3 regions of the Rhizobium sp. BK008 genome follow, and region 3 is predicted to be linked to each of the others. Evidence: riboswitches for the same ligand, from Rfam matches in the RefSeq annotation. Region 3 holds a riboswitch; each other region holds the start of a gene.
The links. A riboswitch is a leader RNA that binds a small molecule or an ion and turns the genes downstream of it on or off. The one in region 3 is predicted to bind thiamine pyrophosphate.

Region 1 (6,656 bases), 370 kb from region 3:
TCGAGGGCCGGTTGCAGCCCTTTCAACGAGAAACGGATATTGACGTCCTGGCCGTTCATCAGCCGCACCAGCCCTTCGGCGGTCGAGCCCTTCTTGAGCGCCGTCGCCGTCTTCGTATCCAGCGCCAGCTGCGCCCAGCATCCGGCCTGGTTGCAATTGCGGTAGTCAAGTTTCGCAACCGGCTTTCCGTCGGCCTTGATCGACAGGCCCGAGGGCAGGAAGACGTTGAGCGGCAGAAGAGCGGTCAGCGTCAGCCCCGGCCTGCCCTTCTCGCCCTTGCCCTTTTCGCCTCTGCCCTTTTCGCCTTTGCCTTGGGACCCGGCCGGCGCAGCTGCGATCGCCAGCGTCAGCACGTTGACGTTCTCGCCGTCTTTGGCGACTTGCGCGATCTGGGCGACTTCGCAGGCCTCGGTGCCTTCAGAACCCGAGCAGCGATAATACCAGTCGTCGAATTTCTGGGATTTTATCGCCGGCGCCTGCACCTGCCCCGCTCCCTGATCGGCAGGAACAGCAGATTGCGAAAAAGAAGGATTCGCCCAAGCGATGAATATCAGAACGGAGGCGGCAGTCTGGCGGCCCCACTTCATATCGGCTTTCAAAAATTTGCTCATTGAAAATACAACTTCAGGAAGATTTTATTGGCGTGTAAAGTCATATCGCTACAATCCATCGTTTGGTCAACCTAAGCGTGTCAGCACGGTAAAGTTTCCGTTAGATATTTACTTCGCGTTCTGGGAGTTTAATTCGGCGCCCTGGGAGAGGCTTCCCGCAACGAAATCGCCACAAAATTTCGACAGCGGAATGAAACTGAATGGCGAGACGATGAGACGACACGCAACTTACGCGAAGCTGTTCTCGTGCTCGCCTGCATTGAAAAATTCCACCGATGAACGGATAGGGTGAATAACTTCGCGCTATTCCAAATGTAGAAAAGTCTTGGGAAGATGAACTTCATTCTTTCAAAGAAAAGACTGCTTTCCCGCATCAGCACCCTCACCAAGGCTGGCAGCCAATCCCTCACAAATACCAAGATGTATTTTAGAAATTGATTTCACCCACGGTTGCTGCGGTTATTCCTTTTGAAAAAGGAGAGGATAGCCGCATGGCGAAAAGGCAAGGACCCGGCCAACCCGGAAGAGAACCGGCAGACGACTTTCGGGAAAACCTGGTCAAGACCCGAATCGGCGGCGATCTCTCGTCCTTCATGAAAGGCGATCCCGACCCATAAATCATCCATAGCCATCGCGCGCCGCGTCGGTCGCATGATTGTCATTTTCGAGGTGACATCAGCCCCGTTCTCTGCGAAAAGAAACGCGATGAGAGACAGGGGCGTTCGTCGACAGACGGGCTGAGAAGCACCCTTCGAACCTGAACCGGATAATGCCGGCGGAGGGAGTCGCTCGGGGTCGCGGCATCGCCCGCACGAACCGCCCCGTGGCCGCCCCCGCCTGAAAGGGGCCATATGCAGACCAAGACCACACCCGGAGCGATGCTGAAGGCGATGCGCGAGAAGCCGCCGCTCGTTCAGTGCATCACCAATTACGTCGCCATGAACATCGCCGCAAATGTTCTGCTTGCCGCGGGCGCCTCGCCCGCCATGGTGCATGCCGCGGAAGAAGCCGGCGAATTCGCCGGGATCGCCAGTGCGCTGACCATCAATATCGGCACGCTGTCGACGCAATGGATCGACGGCATGCAGGCGGCGGCGAAGGCGGCGGCCTCAGCCGGCAAGCCCTGGGTGCTCGACCCGGTCGCCCATTATGCAACGGCCTTCCGCCGCAACGCCGTCGCCGATCTCCTGGCGCTGCATCCGACCATCATCCGCGGCAACGCTTCCGAAATCATCGCGCTGGCCGGCGGAGAGAGCCGCGGCCAGGGCGTCGACAGCCGCGACCCGGTCGAGCAGGCGGAAGGTTCGGCGCGATGGCTCGCCGAGCGCCAGCGGGCGGTCGTCGCCGTGACCGGCGCCGTGGATTTCGTCACCGACGGCGAGCGGGCCGTGCGCATCGAAGGCGGATCGGCCTTGATGCCGCAAGTCACCGCGCTCGGCTGCTCGCTCACCTGCCTCGTCGGCGCCTTTGCGGCAACGGCGCCCGAGGACATTTTCGGCGCCACGGTCGCCGCCCTTTCGACCTTCGCCATCGCCGGCGAAGACGCGGCACTCGGCGCCGCCGGCCCCGGCTCCTTCTCCTGGCGCTTCCTCGATGCGCTGGCAGCGCTCGACGCCGAAACGCTTGACGCCAGAGCGAGGATATCGGCGGCATGAAGGCTTTCGACCTTTCGCTCTATCTCGTCCTCGACCCCGATCTCTGCGCGGGGATCGGCATGGTGGAAACGGCGCGCCTTGCCATTGCCGGCGGCGCGACGATGGTGCAACTGCGTGACAAACATGCCGGCACCGCCGGGATGATCGAGACCGGTCGCGCCTTGAAACAGGCGCTTGTCGGGACCGGCGCCCTGTTCATCGTCAACGACGATGTCGAGGCGGCAATCGCCATCGGCGCCGACGGTCTGCATATCGGCCAGGAGGATATGGACGCGCGCACGGCGCGGACGATGATCGGCCCTGCCATGATCCTTGGCCTCTCGGTCGAGACCGCGGCGCTTGCCGCCGCCGTCGATCCGGATCTGGTCGATTATACCGGCGTCGGGCCGGTGTTTGCGACGCCGACCAAGGCCGATCACAAGCAGCCGATCGGTTTTGACGGTCTTGCCATGCTGGTAAAGGCCTCGCCGGTGCCGTCGGTTGCGATCGGCGGCCTCAAGGCGGATCATGTCGCCCAAGTATTTGCTGCGGGCGCCAAGGGCCTTGCCGTCGTCTCCGCCATCTGCGGTACGCCGGATCCCGAAGCGGCCACGCGCCGCATCGCCGCAGAAATTCGAAAGGCCCGCGCATGATCCGCAACGTTCTCTCCATCGCCGGCTCCGATCCCTCGGGCGGCGCCGGCATCCAGGCCGATCTCAAGACCTTTTCCGCCCGCGGCGTCTACGGCATGGCGGTGCTGACCGCGCTGACAGCGCAGAACACCCAAGGCGTCAGCGGCGTGCATCTGGTGCCGCCGCAATTCGTCGCCGACCAGATCAATGCCGTCTTTGCCGATGTGCGCGTCGATGCCGTCAAGATCGGCATGATCGCCAATGCCGGCATCGCCGATGCCGTTGCCGGTGCACTGACTGACCACCGCGACATTCCGATCGTCATCGACCCGGTGATGATCGCCAAGGGTGGCGCCGCCTTGCTCGCGCCTGAGGCGGTCGACGTGCTGACCCGCCGGCTGCTGCCGCTTGCGACACTCCTGACCCCGAACTTGCCGGAAGCCGCCGCACTGCTGCACCAACCGGTGGCGACAAACCGAGCCGAGATGGCGGCGCAGGCCGAACAGGTGCGGGCGTTTGGCCCGGCCGCAGTGCTGGTCAAGGGCGGCCATCTCGATAGCGACGAAAGTCCTGACGTCCTTGCCACCGCCGCTGGCCTGCACTGGTTCGAAGCCATGCGCGTGCCGACCAAGAACACGCACGGCACCGGCTGCACGCTCTCCAGCGCGCTGGCCGCCGAACTTGCCAAGGGCGCCTCGGCGCGGGAGGCGGTCGCCATCGCAAAGCAATATCTCGCCGGCGCGGTCGCGGCAGCCGGAAGCCTCACCGTCGGCTCCGGCCACGGCCCGGTGCAGCATTTTCATGTGCTGTGGAAAGACGGCGAATAAGCGCTCGCTCGGCATAGATGCAGCCAATCGAAACGGCCCGGCCCTCCCGGGCCGTTTTTCGTTCGGCAGCTACTTTGCGTTGAAACCGCAGTCGCAGTGCGGGCAGTCCCTTTGACCTTCTGAAAAACCTTGTTGACAAGCCCGGTCAGATGGCCAAATCTATAACACTAAAAGGGGATACATTCCGCAATAACGGAATAACTGGAGGAGTGACAGGTGGCAGACCTGCTTGTGAGCTTGTATTCCGCTGAGCTCGCCGACCTGAAACGGAAAGCCGATGCTATCGGCATCTCCATCCGTCCGGCCCTCCCCCCTGAACTGCATCTTATCATCAGCTGGGTTCGCGAACGGTTCAGCGAGAACTGGGCGAGCGAAGTCGCCGTCGCCTTCTCCCACCAGCCGGTTGCCTGCCTGATCGCCGTCGACGGCGGCAAGCTGCTGGGCTTTGCCTGCTATGACACGACGGCGCGCGGCTTCTTCGGCCCGACCGGCGTCGACCCGGAAGCGCGCGGCAGGGGTATCGGGCTCGCCCTCTTCTCCGCCTGCCTGCAGACGATGAAGACGCTCGGCCACGCCTATGCCTTCATCGGCGATGCCGGGCCAGTCGATTTCTACGCCAAGACCGCAGGCGCAACCATCATCCCCGCCCCCGACAAGGGCATCTACGAAGGCATGCTGAGAAGCACGCCGAAATGACCATGTGATCCCGGAGCTACAGAATTGTCCTCGACCCCGCTCGCCCTTTTCGTCGGCCTTCCCACTCCCACGATTTCGGATGATGAATTCGCCCTTTTTCGCGACACCAATCCGCTCGGCCTGTTCGTCGGCCGGCGCAATCAGCGCGAGCCGGAGCAGACCAAGCGGCTGATCGCCCGCTTCCGCGAAGCCGTCGGCCGCGACGACGCACCTGTCTTCACCGACCAGGAAGGCGGCCGCGTTCAGCATCTCGATGCCGGCCCCTGGCCGCTCTTCCGCAGCTTCGGCCAGTTTGCCGAACTTGCGCGCCGCGATTTCGATCTCGGCAAAAAAGCACTGCGCCTTTCCTCCCAGGCCATGGGCGCGATGATGACGGAACTCGGCCTTTCGAGCGGCTGCTCGCCCGTTCTCGACCTCGTCTTCGAGACGACGAGCGCGGTCATCGGCGCCCGCTCCTTCGGCCCTGATCCCGATTTCATCGCGGCCCTCGGCCGCGAGGTGGTCGATGGCCTGCTCGAGACCGGCAACATGCCTGTCATCAAGCACATTCCCGGCCATGGCCGCGCGACGCTCGACTCCCACAAGGAGCGGCCGGTGGTCGACGCCAGCCGCGAGACGCTCACCGCGACCGATTTCAAACCCTTCGTCGCGCTGAAAGATACGCCCTGGGCCATGGTCGCCCATGTCGTCTACTCGGCCTATGACGCGGAGCTGCCGGCGTCCATCTCGCCCATCATGCACGACGTGATCCGCAAGGAGATGGGCTATGAGGGCGTGCTGATATCAGACTGCATCTTCATGGAGTCGCTCTCAGGTACTTTGCCGGAACGCGTCAGACAGGTGCTCGACGCAGGCTTCGACATCGCGCTCCACAGCCACGGCGACATTCCGGAAAGCGAAGCTGCCGCCAAGGCCGCCCGTCCCCTGACGGAAGCCGCCCTGCAGCGGATCGCCGCCGGCAAGGCGCGCCTCGGCAATCTCAAAGTCGATGTCCGCGCCGCCCACGCAGAAGTCGAAGACATGTTTGCCAGCGCGCTGGTCTCCTGACCGGCCCGTCAACTCTCACCGCATAAGAAAAGGGGAATAAAACATGAAAAAATATCTTCTTGCCGCCGCCGCGCTGACGCTGCTTTCGGGATCGGCCATGGCGCAGACGATTCTGACGGCGAATATCGAACCGGCGACGACCTGGGTTCGCAACTTCAACCCGTTCAACCAGACCTCATCGCGCCAGTCGACGCTCGACTTCATCTACGAGCCGCTGGTTATTTTCAACCGCTTCGACAGCAACAAGCCGGTCTATCGTCTGGCCGAAAGCTTCAAGCTCTCCGACGATCTGAAGAGCATCGAGTTCAAGCTGCGCCCGAACCTGAAATGGTCTGACGGTAAGCCGCTGACCGCAGCCGACGTCAAGTTCACCTATGATTACCTGAAGAAGTTCCCGGCGCTCGACTTCGTCAGCATCTGGACCTTCATCACCGATGTGCAGGCGGTCGACGCCCAGACGGTGCGCTTCACGCTCGCCAATCCGAGCTCGCTCGCCGCCGAGCAGATCGCGCAATTGCCGATCGTCCCGGAACATGTCTGGAAGGATGTCGCCGATCCCGTCACCTTCGCCAACGAAACCCCGGTCGGCAGTGGCCCGCTGACGGAAGTGCCGCGCTTTACCGGCCAGACCTACGACCAGTGCCGCAACCCAAACTACTGGGACAACGAGCACCTGAAGGTCGATTGCATGCGCTTCCCGCAGCTTGCCGACAACAACCAGATGCTGACCGCGACAGCCGACGGCACGCTTGACTGGGGTGTCTCCTTCATTCCCGATATCGACAATGTCTATGTCTCCAAGGATCCGGCGCATTTCCACTATTGGTATTCGCCGAGCAGCATGGTCGCCTTCCTCTTCAACTTGGAAACGACGAACGAGAACAACAAGAAGGCCTTCAACGATCTGAAATTCCGCCGGGCTGTCAGCATGGCGCTCGACCGCAAGACGATGATCGACGTCGCCGGCTACGGCTATCCGACGCTGAACGAAGATCCTGGCCTGATGGGCGAGCTTTACAAGAGCTGGGCGGACCCGTCCGTCAAGGCCGACTTCGGCAAGTTCGCAACCTATGATGCCGATGCCGCCAAGGCCCTGCTCGACGAGGCGGGCTACAAGGATAAGGACGGCGACGGCTTCCGCGACAATCCCGACGGCACGAAGATTTCCTTCTCGATCATCGTCCCCAGCGCCTGGACCGACTGGATCGA
Region 2 (6,656 bases), on a different contig from region 3:
GAGGAACCGGGGCTGCCGCCGGTCAGCGCCGAAATCGAAACCGTGTTGACGACAGCGGCGCCTTCAGCCGCCTTTAATGCCGGCAACAGTGCGCGTGTCAGCGCCACCACCGATGTCTGGTTGAGCCGCACGATCGCCTCATATTCTGCGTCGGTGAGCGTGGCCGCGGGAAACCGGCCAAGCATGGTGCCGGCATTGTTCACCAGCACATGCACCCTGTCGAAGAAGGCGAGAACGTCTTCGGCAAATTGCGCCGCCCCACCGGCCGCCGAGAAATCGGCGTGCAGCAGCAGCGCCCGTCTTTCGGATTCAGCCGTCAGCAGGAAATCCGGCAGCTCGCGTCCCGGCTTGCGCCCGGTATGGACGATCACTTTTGCGCCGCAGTCCAGGAACTGCCGGGCCACTTCGAGGCCGATGCCGCGGCCGGCGCCGGTCACGACGACATTGCGATTTTCGAACAGTCTGGGATGAAACACGAAGCCGTCCTCCTCGCGGACAGTGCCGCCGGTTGCGTCACTCGCCCTTAACATATGAGCGCGCCGACCGAAAGAAAGGCAGGTACCGATCTTTCCCGGGAGACGCAGCCAAGTCTCCCTCTGGGGAAGGGCTCTAGCTTTCGGTCTCCAGAAGCCGCGCACCCGACCCCTCTTTGCCGAGCCGATCGCAGGGATTGCGCAACGGACAGCTTTCGATCGACAGGCAGCCGCAGCCGATGCAGCCGGTCAGACGGTCGCGCAGCAGGCTCAGCCGCCTGATTCGCGCGTCGAGATCATCCTTCCAGCGCGCCGACAGCACCTGCCAGTCGCCGACGGTGGGCGTGCGTCCCTGCGGCAGCGACTCGAACGCCGCCTGGATTTCCGAAAGCGGAATGCCGACACGCTGCGCCACCTTGATGATGCCAAGCCGGCGCAGCACGTCACGGCCGTATCGCCGCTGGTTGCCGCGGGACCGGATGCTCGAGATCAGCCCCTTGGTCTCGTAGAAATGCAGCGCCGAGACGGCAAGGCCGCTGCGCTCCGCCACTTGGCCAACCGTCAGAAGTCTGCCGAGCGGCGCTGCAGGAATCGTATCCATCGGCTCTTGACCTCAATATTAGTTGAGGTTTTATAACCCGTGCTTCGATAAGCGTAAAGTCCAATCGCGACAAGGAGCAACGCATGAAAACACCCACCAGGCTGGCGGTCATCTATGGCAGCACGAGAGAGGGCCGCATCTGCGACCGGGTGGTCAAATGGCTGACGCAGGAGCTCGTCCGCTTCCCGCAATTTGATATCGACATCATCGACCCGCTCGATTTCGCGCTGCCGGTAAGCCGTGACATGGCACACCCCGAAATCGACAGGCTCGCCGGGCGGCTCGGCATGGCCGACGCCTTCATCATCGTCACCCCGGAATACAATCACAGCTTCACGGCCTCGCTGAAGTCGATCATCGATTTCTTCTTCGAGCCCTGGCAGGGCAAACCTGTCGCCTTCGTTTCCTATGGCGGCATATCAGGCGGCCTGCGCGCCGTCGAACAGCTGCGCCTCGTCTTTGCCGAACTCCACGCGGTCACGATCCGCGATTCGGTGAGCTTTACAGCACCTTGGAACCGCTTCGACACCGAGGGACGGCTCGACAATCCCACCGACGCGATGCGTCTGCTCGATCGGATGATGGCGAGGCTGGAATGGTGGACACGGGCGCTCGTCACTGCCCGCAGCGATCGCCCCTATGCCGACATCGCCGCCTGAGGCAGCAAGCTCCGGTTCCGTTCCCGGCAGGTACGGAACCTCGAGGGACACCCGGGCAGGACCTCCGTCCGGGTGTTCTCGACAGTAAGACATATCAGTCGATACCGGGCATGGCAGGCTCATCCCGACCGCATGGACGGGTTCGCAACTTTGCAGTTGCGGGGAGAAAACCCCGGTGATAGTTTCCGCGCCATTAACGGGGGAGCTCCGTATTGCCGGGGCTGAGATGTGAGGTGCAAGCCTCTGGACCCTTCAAAGCTGATCTGGGTAATGCCAGCGGAGCGAGGTTCAGATGTTCTCGGGCGCACAAGTGTCACTCTATCCGATGTCCGGCGATTTCGTCGGCATCATTCTCGATGCCGTCAAGGCGCTCGATCCCTATCGCGACCAGCTGCGCATCGAGACCGATGACATCTCTACGCTGCTGGTCGGCCCGCCTGACATTCTTTTCGCCGCCATGCACGATCTTTTCGTCACCGCCGCAAAGACCGGCGAACATTGCGTGCTGTCCGCCGCCGTCTCACGCGGCTGCCCCGGTGAGCCCGACGAGGCCATCTGCGGCGTCAACCCCTCCTCCGGCCAGGCAGAGCCGCTTGCTGACCGTATAGCGGCCGCCCTTGCCGCCGTTGAAATCGCCGCCGAGACCGGACAGCCGACCGCTGCCCAATTCTCGCTCTACGTCATGGGAACCGGCACCCATATGGACGAGATCTATGGCTGCATCGACTTTCTCAAACGCTCCGGCACTTTCGACCGCGCCAAGAATTTCTGCACCAGGCTTTCTGGCGATGCCGGCGCCGTCTTCGCAACCATTCGTGAGGCCTTCTATCGCTTCGGCGACCCCGAGGGGCATGTGACCCTCGATATCACGGTGTCAGCCAATAGCCCGACGAAAGCCTGAAATCGAACGCCGATGACACCGCTACCACCACTGGGTTCGCGCCTTGCCGCGCTCCGCGCCGCTCTCTACCGGGGCATACCTGCCCTGCTCGCCGGCTGCGCCTTTTTGGCGGCATGGGAACTCTATGTCGATCTTTCCGGGATCAAGCCCTCCATCCTGCCGGCGCCGTCGCGCATCGTCATCCAGGGCTGGCTGAACCGCGAGGCGCTGATATCAAACACCTGGCCGACGCTCGGCGCGACGCTTGGAGGTTTCGCGCTGTCGCTTGCTTTCGCCTTCGCAGCCTCCATCCTCATGGATTTCGTGCCCTTCATGCGCCGGGCATTGCTGCCGATCTTCATCGCCAGCCAGACCCTGCCGCTGGTGGCGATCGCGCCCCTCGTCGTCCTCTGGTTCGGCTTCGGCCTGCTGCCGAAAGTGTTGCTGGTGGCGCTCGTCACCTTCTTTCCGCTGCTCGTCGCCCTGCTGCAGGGCTATGAATCGACCGACCGCGACATCGCCGAATTGCTGAATTCGATGAAGGCGAGTCGCTGGCGGATTTTCTGCCTGGCCCGGCTTCCCTCCTCGCTGCCCTATTTCTTCGCCGGCCTCAGAATCTCGATCACCTATGCCGTCGTTGGCGCGATTTTTGCCGAATATGCCGGCGCCGCCCGCGGCCTCGGCATCTATATCCTCAACGCCAAGAACAATTTCCGTCCCGATCTCGTGCTCGCCGCCGTCGTCGTCAGCGCCGTGCTCACGCTCGGCCTCTTCGGGCTGACGCTGTTGATCCAGCGCCTCGTCATGCCCTGGCAGCCAACCGGGGAGCGGCGCCGATGAGCGATACAATGGTTGAACTCGGTAGTATCTCGAAGTCCTTCGACGGCATGAAGGTGCTGGGCGACATTTCGCTCACCGTCGCAGACGGCGAGTTCGTTTCGATCGTCGGACCGTCCGGCTCCGGAAAATCGACGGTGCTGCGGCTGCTGACACAGGCGCTTCGACCCGATTCCGGCACCATGCTTTTCAACGGCGTGCCGCTGGAACAGGCACCGCATTCCTTCGCCTTCATGCCGCAGCGCGATGCGCTGATGCCCTGGCGCCGGATCATCGACAATGCGGCACTCGGCCTCGAGGTGAAAGGCATGAGCCGCCGCGCGGCCCGCGCCGCCGTCGCGCCTTTGTTCGAGAGCTTCGGCCTTTCCGGCTTCGAACACCACTATCCTTCCGAACTATCCGGCGGCATGCGCCAGCGCGCCGCACTGCTGCGCACCGTCGTCCAGACGCAGGACATGCTGCTGCTCGACGAGCCCTTCGGCGCGCTCGACGCGCTGACGCGCACGCAGATCCAGGAATGGCTGCAGGGCATGTGGACCGAGCACCGCTGGACGGCGCTGCTGATCACCCATGACGTTCGCGAGGCCGTGTTCCTCTCCGACCGGATCTACGTGCTTTCGGCCCGTCCGGCGCGTATCATCCGCGAATTCCGCGTTCCCCTGCCCCGTCCGAGAAGCATCGCCGACCTCGGCTCGCCGGCGGCCCAGGCGATCGAAACCGAAATCCTGCAAACCCTGCTTCATCCGCAAGAACAGGATGATTTTAGGCCGGTCGGCCCAAAATCTGAATCGCTGTTCTAATTTATAGAGTTAGAGCATGATGTCGTCCGAAACCGCCGACACTTTTCGGCATCATGCTCTAGAGACCTGAGGAGGTCACCATGCTGCTTCTCACCCGCCGCCAGACGATTTTCGCCGCCATCGCGGCAAGCCTTGCCGGCCGCACCGCCTTCGCCCAATCGGCGCCCGCAAAGGTTCGCATCGCGCTCGACTGGACGCCCAACACCAACCATATCGGCATCTATGTCGCCAAGGCGAAGGGCTTCTACGCCGATGCCGGACTCGATGTCGAGATCCTTCCCTTCACCGATACCAGCGCCGGAACACTGGTGTCGAACGGCGTTGCCGATTTCGGCATCAGCAGTGAGATCGAGACCCTCACGCAGCGCGCCGGCGGCGGTGACGTGAAGATGGTCTACGGCGTCGTCCAGACAGAAACCGCACGCCTGATCTTCAAGGGCGGACGCGACGACATCAAGAGCCCGAAAGACCTCGACGGCAAGACCTATGGCGGCTTTGGCGGCACCTGGGAGAGCGCGCTGATCTCCGCAATGATCCGCAATGACGGCGGCAAGGGCGACGTCAAGACCGTCACCCTCGGCACCTCCGCTTACGAGGCGCTGGACAATGGCTCGATCGATTTCACGCTGGAGATCTACACCTGGGAAGGCATAGCCGCCGAACTGGAGAACCGGAAGATCGGCCGCTTCCACTATTCCGATTATGGCATTCCCGACGAGCAGACGACGGTCATCGTCTCCAGCGACGCCTATCTCTCGGCAAACCGGGAACACGCCCGCGCCTTCATCCAGGCCACGCGCCAGGGTTATGCCTATTCCGTCGACCATCCCGACGAAGCCTGCGATCTGCTGATCTCTGGAAGCAATGGCGCACTGATGAATACGGAACTGGTAAAGGCGTCTCAGAAGGCATTGATCGAGGGGCACTTCCTGAAATCCGAGGCCGGCGTGATCGGTAAGCTCGATCCGGCAAAGGCCGAAGCCCTCGGCGGCTTCCTGCTCGAGAATGGGATTCTGGTCGACGCCAATGGCGCCGCACTCAAGGAGAAGCCGGACTTTTCCACCTATTATACCAACGAACTTCTCGACTGAGCCCAACGCCTGCCTTGCCCGTCGCGGCTTTCCGCTGCAAAGTCCGAGACCCGGAGCATGATGTCGTGCGAAAACCGCTCACACTTTTCGGCATCATTCTTTAGAGCGCCGCGCGTCCTTTCGGATGCGCAAAGGACGCTCTAACACTTAGAATTTAGGCATCGTGCTTTCCGAAAATCGATTCCGATTTTCGGGCCGATGCGCTAGGCAAGGCGGGGGATAGGATGCGACAACAGGAGAGACTGGCCGGAGCGGACTTTCTGCGCGCGACGGCCTGTCTGCTGGTGCTTGCCCACCACTTCGCGCTGCGGCTGGATATGCGCAGAATCCCCGACGAACTCGGACCGACCGCACATGTCCTCCGCTTCGGCAATTTCGGCGTTGCCGTGTTCTTTGTGCTCAGCGGCTTTCTTCTTGCCCATCCCTTCTGGCGCGCGCTCGACGCGGGCAGCAACCTGCCGAGCCTGCGGCATTACACGATCCGCAGGGCAGCGCGCATCGCTCCGGGCTTCTGGGTTGCCGCCACCATCAGCTTCGCCCTCAGCCTGACGCTGCTTGCCCTGCCGCTGACACCGGAGCTTGCACTCCGCTATGTCTCCGGGCTGCTGTTCATGAGCCAGTGGCACTGGCGCACCTTCTTTCCTGTCGAAGCCGACGGGCCGCTCTGGTCCATTCCCTTCGAGGTCACCAGCTATGTGCTCCTGCCGGTCTGCTTTCTCCTGCTGTTTCGTTTGCCCATCCTGAGACAACGCCCGCTGCTTGCGCGCTTCGCCTGGCTATGCGTCATCACAGGCGTACTCCTGGCCCATCTGCTGATCCTCACCCTGTTTCCGCTCGGCGACATCGGACGCGGTTGGCAGTACGGCCTGCAGGGTGGGGCGAAGGAATGGATGCCGAGATATAATCCGATCGGCTTCTTCGCCGTCTTCGCGCTCGGTGCGCTCGCCGCCGGCCTCGAGACCATGCTCCCACGAAGACGCTCTTCCTGGTTCGATGCCGCAGCGCTTCTCGCCCTCGCCATTGCCGGCTACCGCCTCGTGATATCGCCCGGCGGCTCCGCCGAGGGTTACGGCTGGCTCGAAATCCCCTATGGCTTTCCGGTCTTCCCGCTGGCGGTCGGGGCGGCCCTCGTTTCGCTCAGCCATTCGCAACGGTTGGGCAGGCTGCTCGACAACGCGCCTGTCCGCTACGTCGCGAAGATCTCCTTCGGCATCTATATCTGGCAGGAGATTATCCTGCTATTGATCCAGAAGCTCGACCCGGGCTCGTTCGGCGCTTCCTCGGAAAATGTTGTGACCGGCTGGCTGCAGTCTTG
Region 3 (6,656 bases):
GTGCCGCCCTTCGGAAGGTGCCCGAACATGTGCGGCTTGACCTGGTGAAGCCAGGAGACGGCGGCGGGCTCGCGTGCCCAGATGCTTTTTGCCAAGGGCACCAGCTGCTCACCGACGAGGATGCCGAGCAGGCCGATGAGGGCGACAACGGGCGGGGCGGGCGAACGGACATTGAGCAGGCTGTATATTACGCCCACCAACAGGCCGGCACCGAGGGACAGCAGATAGATTTTCATCGCGGATCACCTTCGCTTGGAGAGAAGCAGTTCACCCCGGCTGGCGACCGCCTGCCGGGGTGATGACGGTTTTACTTCGCAGGGTTCGGGCCGATCCGCTTGCCATGGCGGACCCGCTCGGCGCCGCCGTGAACGTGAGTGACCGCATAGTCGATACCCATGCCGTAGGCGCCGGAATGCTCCTTCACCAGCGACGTGACCGCGTCATAGGTTTCCTTGCGTGCCCAGTCGCGCTGCCATTCAAGCAGGACCTGCTGCCAGGTGACCGGAACGACACCCGCCTGCACCATGCGGTCCATTGCATATTTGTGCGCGTCGAGCGACGTGCCGCCGGACGCATCGGCGACCATGTAGATCTCATAGTCTGTGTCGTTCATGCAGGAGAGCGCAAAGGTCGTGTTGCAAACCTCCGTCCAGAGGCCGGCGACGACGATCTTCTTGCGGCCATCGGCGGCATTCTTGGCAAGCGCGTCGCGGACGTTCTGGTCGTCCCAGGAATTCATCGAGGTGCGCTCAAGGATATCATTGTCCGGGACGACGGCGAGCAGTTCCGGGAAAGTGTTGCCCGAGAAGCTGTCGGTCTCGACGGTGGTGATGGTGGTCGGGATGTTGAAGATCCTGGCAGCCTTGGCCAGACCGACGACGTTGTTCTTCAAGACCTGGCGGTCGATCGATTGGACGCCGAAGGCCATCTGCGGCTGCTGGTCGATGAAGATGATCTGACTGTTCTGCGGGGTTAGGACCTGAAGCTTGCTGGACATCTCGTGTCTTCCTTTGACTGGGTTGAAGCTAGGTAATGGGGCAGGAAAGGCGGCACGTCTTGAAAGTTATGCCGCCTTATTGTTGGAAAGCGACGTCAGGCGGCGAGCGGTGTCAGCCCGGCCTCGATCTGGTCACGATAAGGCTCGTAGCGAGCCGGCAGTTTCAAAGCCTCGCCGAGGTGTGCCGTGTCTTCGTCGCGGTCGAAACCGGGTTCGTTGGTGCCGATTTCGAACAGGACGCCGCCGGGTGTCCGGAAGTAGATCGCCCAGAAGTAATCGCGGTCGATGACAGGCGTCACCTGGTATCCTGTATCCATCAGGGCCTTGCGGACTTCGAGCTGCTTTGCGCGGTTCTCGACGGCGAAAGCGATGTGATGCACGGAACCTGCGCCCTGCCTTGCGAAAGGCGTTTTCGGAAGGACTTCGAGGTCGATCGTGTCGGCACCATTGCCGCCGGGGATGATGAAGCGGGTGACGTCACCATCCGTTTCAGTGCGCTGGTAGCCCATGAAACCGAGCAGTTCGGACGTGGCAGCGGCGTCATGCAGGCGGAATCTGGCACCGGTGAAGCCGCGGATGCCGACGCTTTCGTCGATGCCGGCGCCAGTCCAGGCCTTTCGGCCATCGGTTTCGGTTTCGACAAGGGCAAACCCTTCGCCGTCCGGCCCTTTGAACAGGAGGCGGGGAGCGCCAAAGGCAGTGTCGGTCTGCAGGCTGCCGGTTCCCTTTGCCGATAAGCGATCCTGCCAGAAGGACAACGAGCCCTTGGGCACCGCGAACTGTGTGTCACTGACCTCGCCGACGCCGGGACGGCCGCGCATCACGTCGGGAAACGGGAAGTAGGTCATGACGGAGCCGGGGGTACCGGCCTCATCACCGTAATAGAGGTGGTAGACGTTGGGATCGTCGAAATTTACGGTCTTCTTGACGCGGCGCAGGCCAAGCGTGCCCGTAAAGAACGCGTTGTTCCGACGGGCATCCGATGCCATCGACGTGATGTGATGCAGTCCCTTGATATCCTTGATCATGATCCTCGCCCTTCCGCGGCTGTGTTGGTTTGTCTGGTGTGATTGAAAATCTACGTCCGTTGATCAGGCGTGGAAATTGCAATAATAGTTGTCAGTGAATTGCCATTGGTGAAATAATCGATGAACGACTACAAGGTGCTCCGAACCTTCCTGCTGGCTGCCGAGAAGCGGAGCTTCGCGCAGGTCGCGCGCGAGCTCGATATGACGCCCGCAGCCGTCACCCGGGCGATTGCGGCCCTGGAAGAAGATCTGGGCGTGCAACTCTTCGTGCGCACCACGCGCCAAGTGTCGCTGACGACCGATGGCGCGATCTTCGCCGCCCAGATACAGCCGGCGGTGCAGGCGCTCGACAACGCGCGCAAGGACGTGATGAATTCCCACAAGGCGGATCATGGCCGCCTTCGCATCAGCGCGCCGACCTGGTTCGGCCAGCAGGTCCTGCCGCCCATCCTCTCGGCATTCAGGGAGCGCTATCCCAAGATCAGCTTCGAAATCTCGCTCGCCGATGGACTCGTCGACATCATCGACGACGATTATGATCTGGCGATCCGCATTTCCGCGGCACCTTCGGACAAGTTCACGATCTGGCGCAAGATCAGCGTCGTGCGCCGTATCCTCGTCGCAGCGCCCGGCAGCCGGTTTTGCGACATGAAGCACCCGAACGAGCTCATTCCTGACGATTGCCTGGCCTATAGCGGCGAAAGCAAACGGGAGACCTGGTCACTGTCGGACGGCAGTGGCAGCGCCACGATTTCTGCAGGCCGTGCATTCAGCGCCAATAGCGGAGAGGTGCTGGCGAGCATGGCGGCCGACGGCGTCGGGGTCACCATGCTGCCCAAGTTCCATGTCGCCGAGCATCTGCGGACCGGACGGCTCGTCCACGTCCTGCGGGACTGGTCGCCGCCAGACTTATGGCTGACCCTGTACTACCCCCCGTACCAGGCCCTGCCGCCGCGCATCGCCTCGTTCTCGAAGTTCTTCGAGCAACAGATCCCGGCGTTCCTCTCGGCGATCGAATGAGCTTTGCCGATAAAGCAGGTGCGGTTGCTCCAACGAGGTCTTTCGAAAAGGAATTTGCAGAATCTTAGGCGGCGCACCAAGGGGCTTCCGGTCCATCTCGGTGGCCGGTCGCTCGATCCCGTTCAAGGCGACAATTTGGAAGTTCGGCGACATCCTTCTCCCAATCCAGTCATCTGCCCGGCTTCCACATCAAAATACGCCCAAGAGCCGGACGACGGAAGGTCTGTGGTTGACACGAACTCGGCCCAGGACATAGTCTTTGCGACATTCACCAGGGGGGTCCCGGCAAGGGACTGAGATACTGCTGGACAATATGGCTTTGCCTGTTGTGGCGCAGTGACCCGTTGAACCTGATCCAGTTCATACTGGCGTAGGGACGGTGCAAGCGCTCGAAGGCTTCGGATTCCCGCGTGGATTCCATGCCGGCGTCTTTCCATCATTCCGGCTGATTGACTGGGTCTCCAATTGCAACTTGGAGCCTCAAACCATGACCATTGCCGCAAAGAACGTCACACCCACCGTCACCACCGGCCCGCTACCGGCCTCGCGGAAAATCTACATCCCCGGAGATATGTACTCCGACATCCGCGTGCCGATGCGCGAGATCAGCGTCCATCCGACATCGGGAGAGCCGCCCGTCGTCGTCTATGATTGCTCCGGCCCTTACACTGTCGAGGGCGCCGATATCCGTATCGAGCAGGGCTTGTCACAGTTCCGTCGCGGCTGGGTGATCGCCCGCGGAGATGTCGAGGCCTATGAAGGCCGCCATGTGCGTCCCGAAGACAACGGCTTTGTCAGCGGCGAACGGCTGACACCGGAATTTCCGGCCAAGCGCCAGCCGCTGCGGGCGAGGGGCGACAAGGCCGTAACCCAACTCGCCTATGCACGCGCCGGCATCATCACTCCGGAAATGGAATTCATCGCTATCCGCGAAAATCTCGGCCGCAAGGCACAGGCGGAGGCCATGAGCCGCGATGGCGAAAGCTTCGGCGCCCATATTCCCGATCATGTGAGCCCGGAATTCGTCCGCCAGGAGGTCGCCGCCGGCCGGGCGATCATTCCCGCCAACATCAATCATCCGGAAAGCGAGCCGATGATCATCGGCCGGAACTTCCTGGTGAAGATCAATGCCAATATCGGCAATTCCGCCGTCACCTCCTCCATGGCGGAGGAAGTCGAGAAGATGGTCTGGGCGATCCGCTGGGGTGCCGACACGGTCATGGACCTGTCGACCGGCCGCAACATCCACAATATCCGCGAATGGATCATCCGCAATTCGCCGGTACCGATCGGCACCGTGCCGCTCTACCAGGCACTCGAAAAGGTGAACGGCATTGCCGAGGACCTCACCTGGGAGGTCTATCGCGATACGCTGATCGAACAGGCCGAGCAGGGCGTCGATTACTTCACCATCCATGCGGGCGTGCGGCTTGCCTATATCCCGCTGACCGTCAATCGCGTCACCGGCATCGTTTCTCGCGGCGGCTCGATCATGGCCAAGTGGTGTCTGCACCACCACCGGGAGAGTTTTCTCTACGAGCATTTCGAGGAGATCTGCGACATCTGCCGCGCTTACGACGTTTCCTTCTCGCTCGGTGATGGCCTGCGGCCAGGCTCGATTGCCGATGCCAACGATGCGGCGCAGTTCGCAGAACTGGAAACGCTCGGCGCGTTAACGAAAATCGCCTGGGCGAAGGATTGCCAGGTGATGATCGAAGGTCCCGGCCATGTGCCGATGCACAAGATCAAGGAAAACATGGACAAGCAGCTCGCGGTCTGCGGCGAGGCGCCCTTTTATACGCTCGGGCCGCTGACCACCGATATCGCGCCGGGCTATGACCACATCACGTCCGGCATCGGGGCTGCGATGATCGGCTGGTTCGGCACTGCCATGCTCTGCTACGTGACGCCCAAGGAACATCTCGGCCTGCCGGACCGCAACGACGTCAAGGTGGGCGTCATCACCTATAAGATCGCGGCACATGCCGCCGATCTCGCCAAGGGTCATCCGGCGGCGCGGGTGCGCGACGATGCGTTGTCGCGCGCCCGTTTCGAGTTCCGATGGGAGGACCAGTTCAACCTTTCGCTCGATCCGGAAACTGCCCGTTCCTTCCACGACGAAACGCTGCCGAAGGAGGCGCATAAGGTGGCGCATTTCTGCTCCATGTGCGGTCCGAAATTCTGCTCGATGCGGATTTCGCACGATATCCGCGCCGAAGCGCAGAAGGAAGGGCTGGAAGCGATGGCGGCGAAATATCGGGAGGCTGGCGACCTGTACATGCCGATCGAAAACCTTCCGGGTAACGCATAATGTCTACGTTTCTCGTCAAAGGGGCCGGCGTTGCCGGCCTCGCGGCAGCCCATGAGCTCGTCAGGCGGGGCTTTTCGGTCGAGGTGATCGAAAAGGCCGGCGCGGCGGGACTTGGCGCCTCGCACTTTGCTGGAGGAATGCTCGCGCCCTATTGCGAACGGGAAGCGGCCGAAGAGATTGTCCTGACATTGGGCCTGGGCGCGGCCGGATGGTGGGAGGAGGCCGTGCCCGGCGAGGTTCGTCGCCGCGGTACTCTCGTCGTGGCGCAGCCGCGCGACCTTCCGGATCTCGTCCGGTTTGCCGCGCGCACCACCGGTCATGTCTGGATCGATCGCAAGGGTGTGGCCGACCTCGAGCCTGCACTAGCCGGCCGCTTCGAAAAGGCTCTTTTCTTCGAGCAGGAAGCGCATCTCGATCCACGCCGCGCACTGGCCAGACTAGCCGGCAGGCTCCGCGAGCGTGGCGTCGTCTTCCATTTCGGCGGATGCCAGCCGCAGGACCGGCGGTTTGCCGGCATGCTCGATTGCACCGGGCCGGCGGCGATACCGCGACTTTCCGGCCTGCGCGGCGTGCGAGGCGAAATGCTCTATCTGGAAACTGCGGATATTACCCTTTCCAGGCCGGTCAGGATGCTGCATCCCCGCCATCCGATCTACATCGTGCCCCGCGACGATCACCGTTTCATGGTCGGGGCGACGATGATCGAGGCTGACGATGACGGACCGATTACCGCGCGTTCGCTCATGGAATTCCTGAACGCGGCCTATGCGCTGCATCCGGCGTTTGGCGAGGCGCGCGTTGTCGAGACCGGGACTGGCATACGTCCGGCGTTTGCCGACAACATTCCGCAAGTCATCGAGACGGAGGAGGGGCTCGCGATCGCCGGCATGCATCGGCATGGCTTCCTGCTGGCGCCCGCCATGGCGGTGCGGGCCGCCGATATTCTCCTCCAGCGGCATTCACTTCTGAAAGGCTAACCTCATGAAACTGATAATCAATGGCGAAACACAGGTCTGCGAGGCCGTAACCCTGGCCGAACTCCTTCATGTTCTGGAATACGAGGGCGACTGGCTGGCAACCGCCGTCAACGGAGATCTCGTGCATCGCGAGGACCGAGCCGATCACCGGCTCGACGATGGTGACCGTATCGAAATCTTGTCCCCGATGCAGGGAGGTTGATCCATGCTTTCTCTTTATGATGCTGCACTGTCTTCGCGGCTTCTGCTCGGCACCGCGCGTTATCCGTCGCCGGCCGTCCTTGCCGAGGCGGTCAGCCGGTCCGGCGCGGAGATTGTCACCG

Region 1: linked by a shared signal. The riboswitch ahead of thiM (hydroxyethylthiazole kinase) and the one ahead of thiC (phosphomethylpyrimidine synthase ThiC) in region 3 are both predicted to bind thiamine pyrophosphate.
Region 2: linked by a shared signal. The riboswitch ahead of FHT69_RS22265 (YkoF family thiamine/hydroxymethylpyrimidine-binding protein) and the one ahead of thiC (phosphomethylpyrimidine synthase ThiC) in region 3 are both predicted to bind thiamine pyrophosphate.

Annotation. Positions count from the first base shown of each region.
Region 1 covers NZ_JACIFK010000002.1:170,924-177,579, forward strand. The annotation lists gene FHT69_RS12275 (invasion associated locus B family protein) at 1-611, opposite strand, end outside; TPP riboswitch at 1,316-1,412, shown strand; gene thiM (hydroxyethylthiazole kinase) at 1,463-2,266, shown strand; gene thiE (thiamine phosphate synthase) at 2,263-2,898, shown strand; gene thiD (bifunctional hydroxymethylpyrimidine kinase/phosphomethylpyrimidine kinase) at 2,895-3,704, shown strand; gene FHT69_RS12295 (GNAT family N-acetyltransferase) at 3,921-4,400, shown strand; gene FHT69_RS12300 (glycoside hydrolase family 3 protein) at 4,425-5,447, shown strand; gene FHT69_RS12305 (ABC transporter substrate-binding protein) at 5,491-6,656, shown strand, end outside.
Region 2 covers NZ_JACIFK010000005.1:399,376-406,031, reverse strand. The annotation lists gene FHT69_RS22280 (SDR family NAD(P)-dependent oxidoreductase) at 1-530, opposite strand, end outside; gene soxR (redox-sensitive transcriptional activator SoxR) at 610-1,074, opposite strand; gene FHT69_RS22270 (NADPH-dependent FMN reductase) at 1,158-1,733, shown strand; TPP riboswitch at 1,922-2,035, shown strand; gene FHT69_RS22265 (YkoF family thiamine/hydroxymethylpyrimidine-binding protein) at 2,026-2,634, shown strand; gene FHT69_RS22260 (ABC transporter permease) at 2,647-3,453, shown strand; gene FHT69_RS22255 (ABC transporter ATP-binding protein) at 3,450-4,250, shown strand; gene FHT69_RS22250 (ABC transporter substrate-binding protein) at 4,331-5,341, shown strand; gene FHT69_RS22245 (acyltransferase family protein) at 5,566-6,656, shown strand, end outside.
Region 3 covers NZ_JACIFK010000002.1:538,335-544,990, reverse strand. The annotation lists gene FHT69_RS14000 (XapX domain-containing protein) at 1-236, opposite strand, end outside; gene FHT69_RS13995 (hydrolase) at 308-997, opposite strand; gene FHT69_RS13990 (VOC family protein) at 1,093-2,025, opposite strand; gene FHT69_RS13985 (LysR family transcriptional regulator) at 2,146-3,045, shown strand; TPP riboswitch at 3,309-3,440, shown strand; gene thiC (phosphomethylpyrimidine synthase ThiC) at 3,533-5,356, shown strand; gene thiO (glycine oxidase ThiO) at 5,356-6,333, shown strand; gene thiS (sulfur carrier protein ThiS) at 6,338-6,535, shown strand; gene FHT69_RS13965 (thiazole synthase) at 6,539-6,656, shown strand, end outside.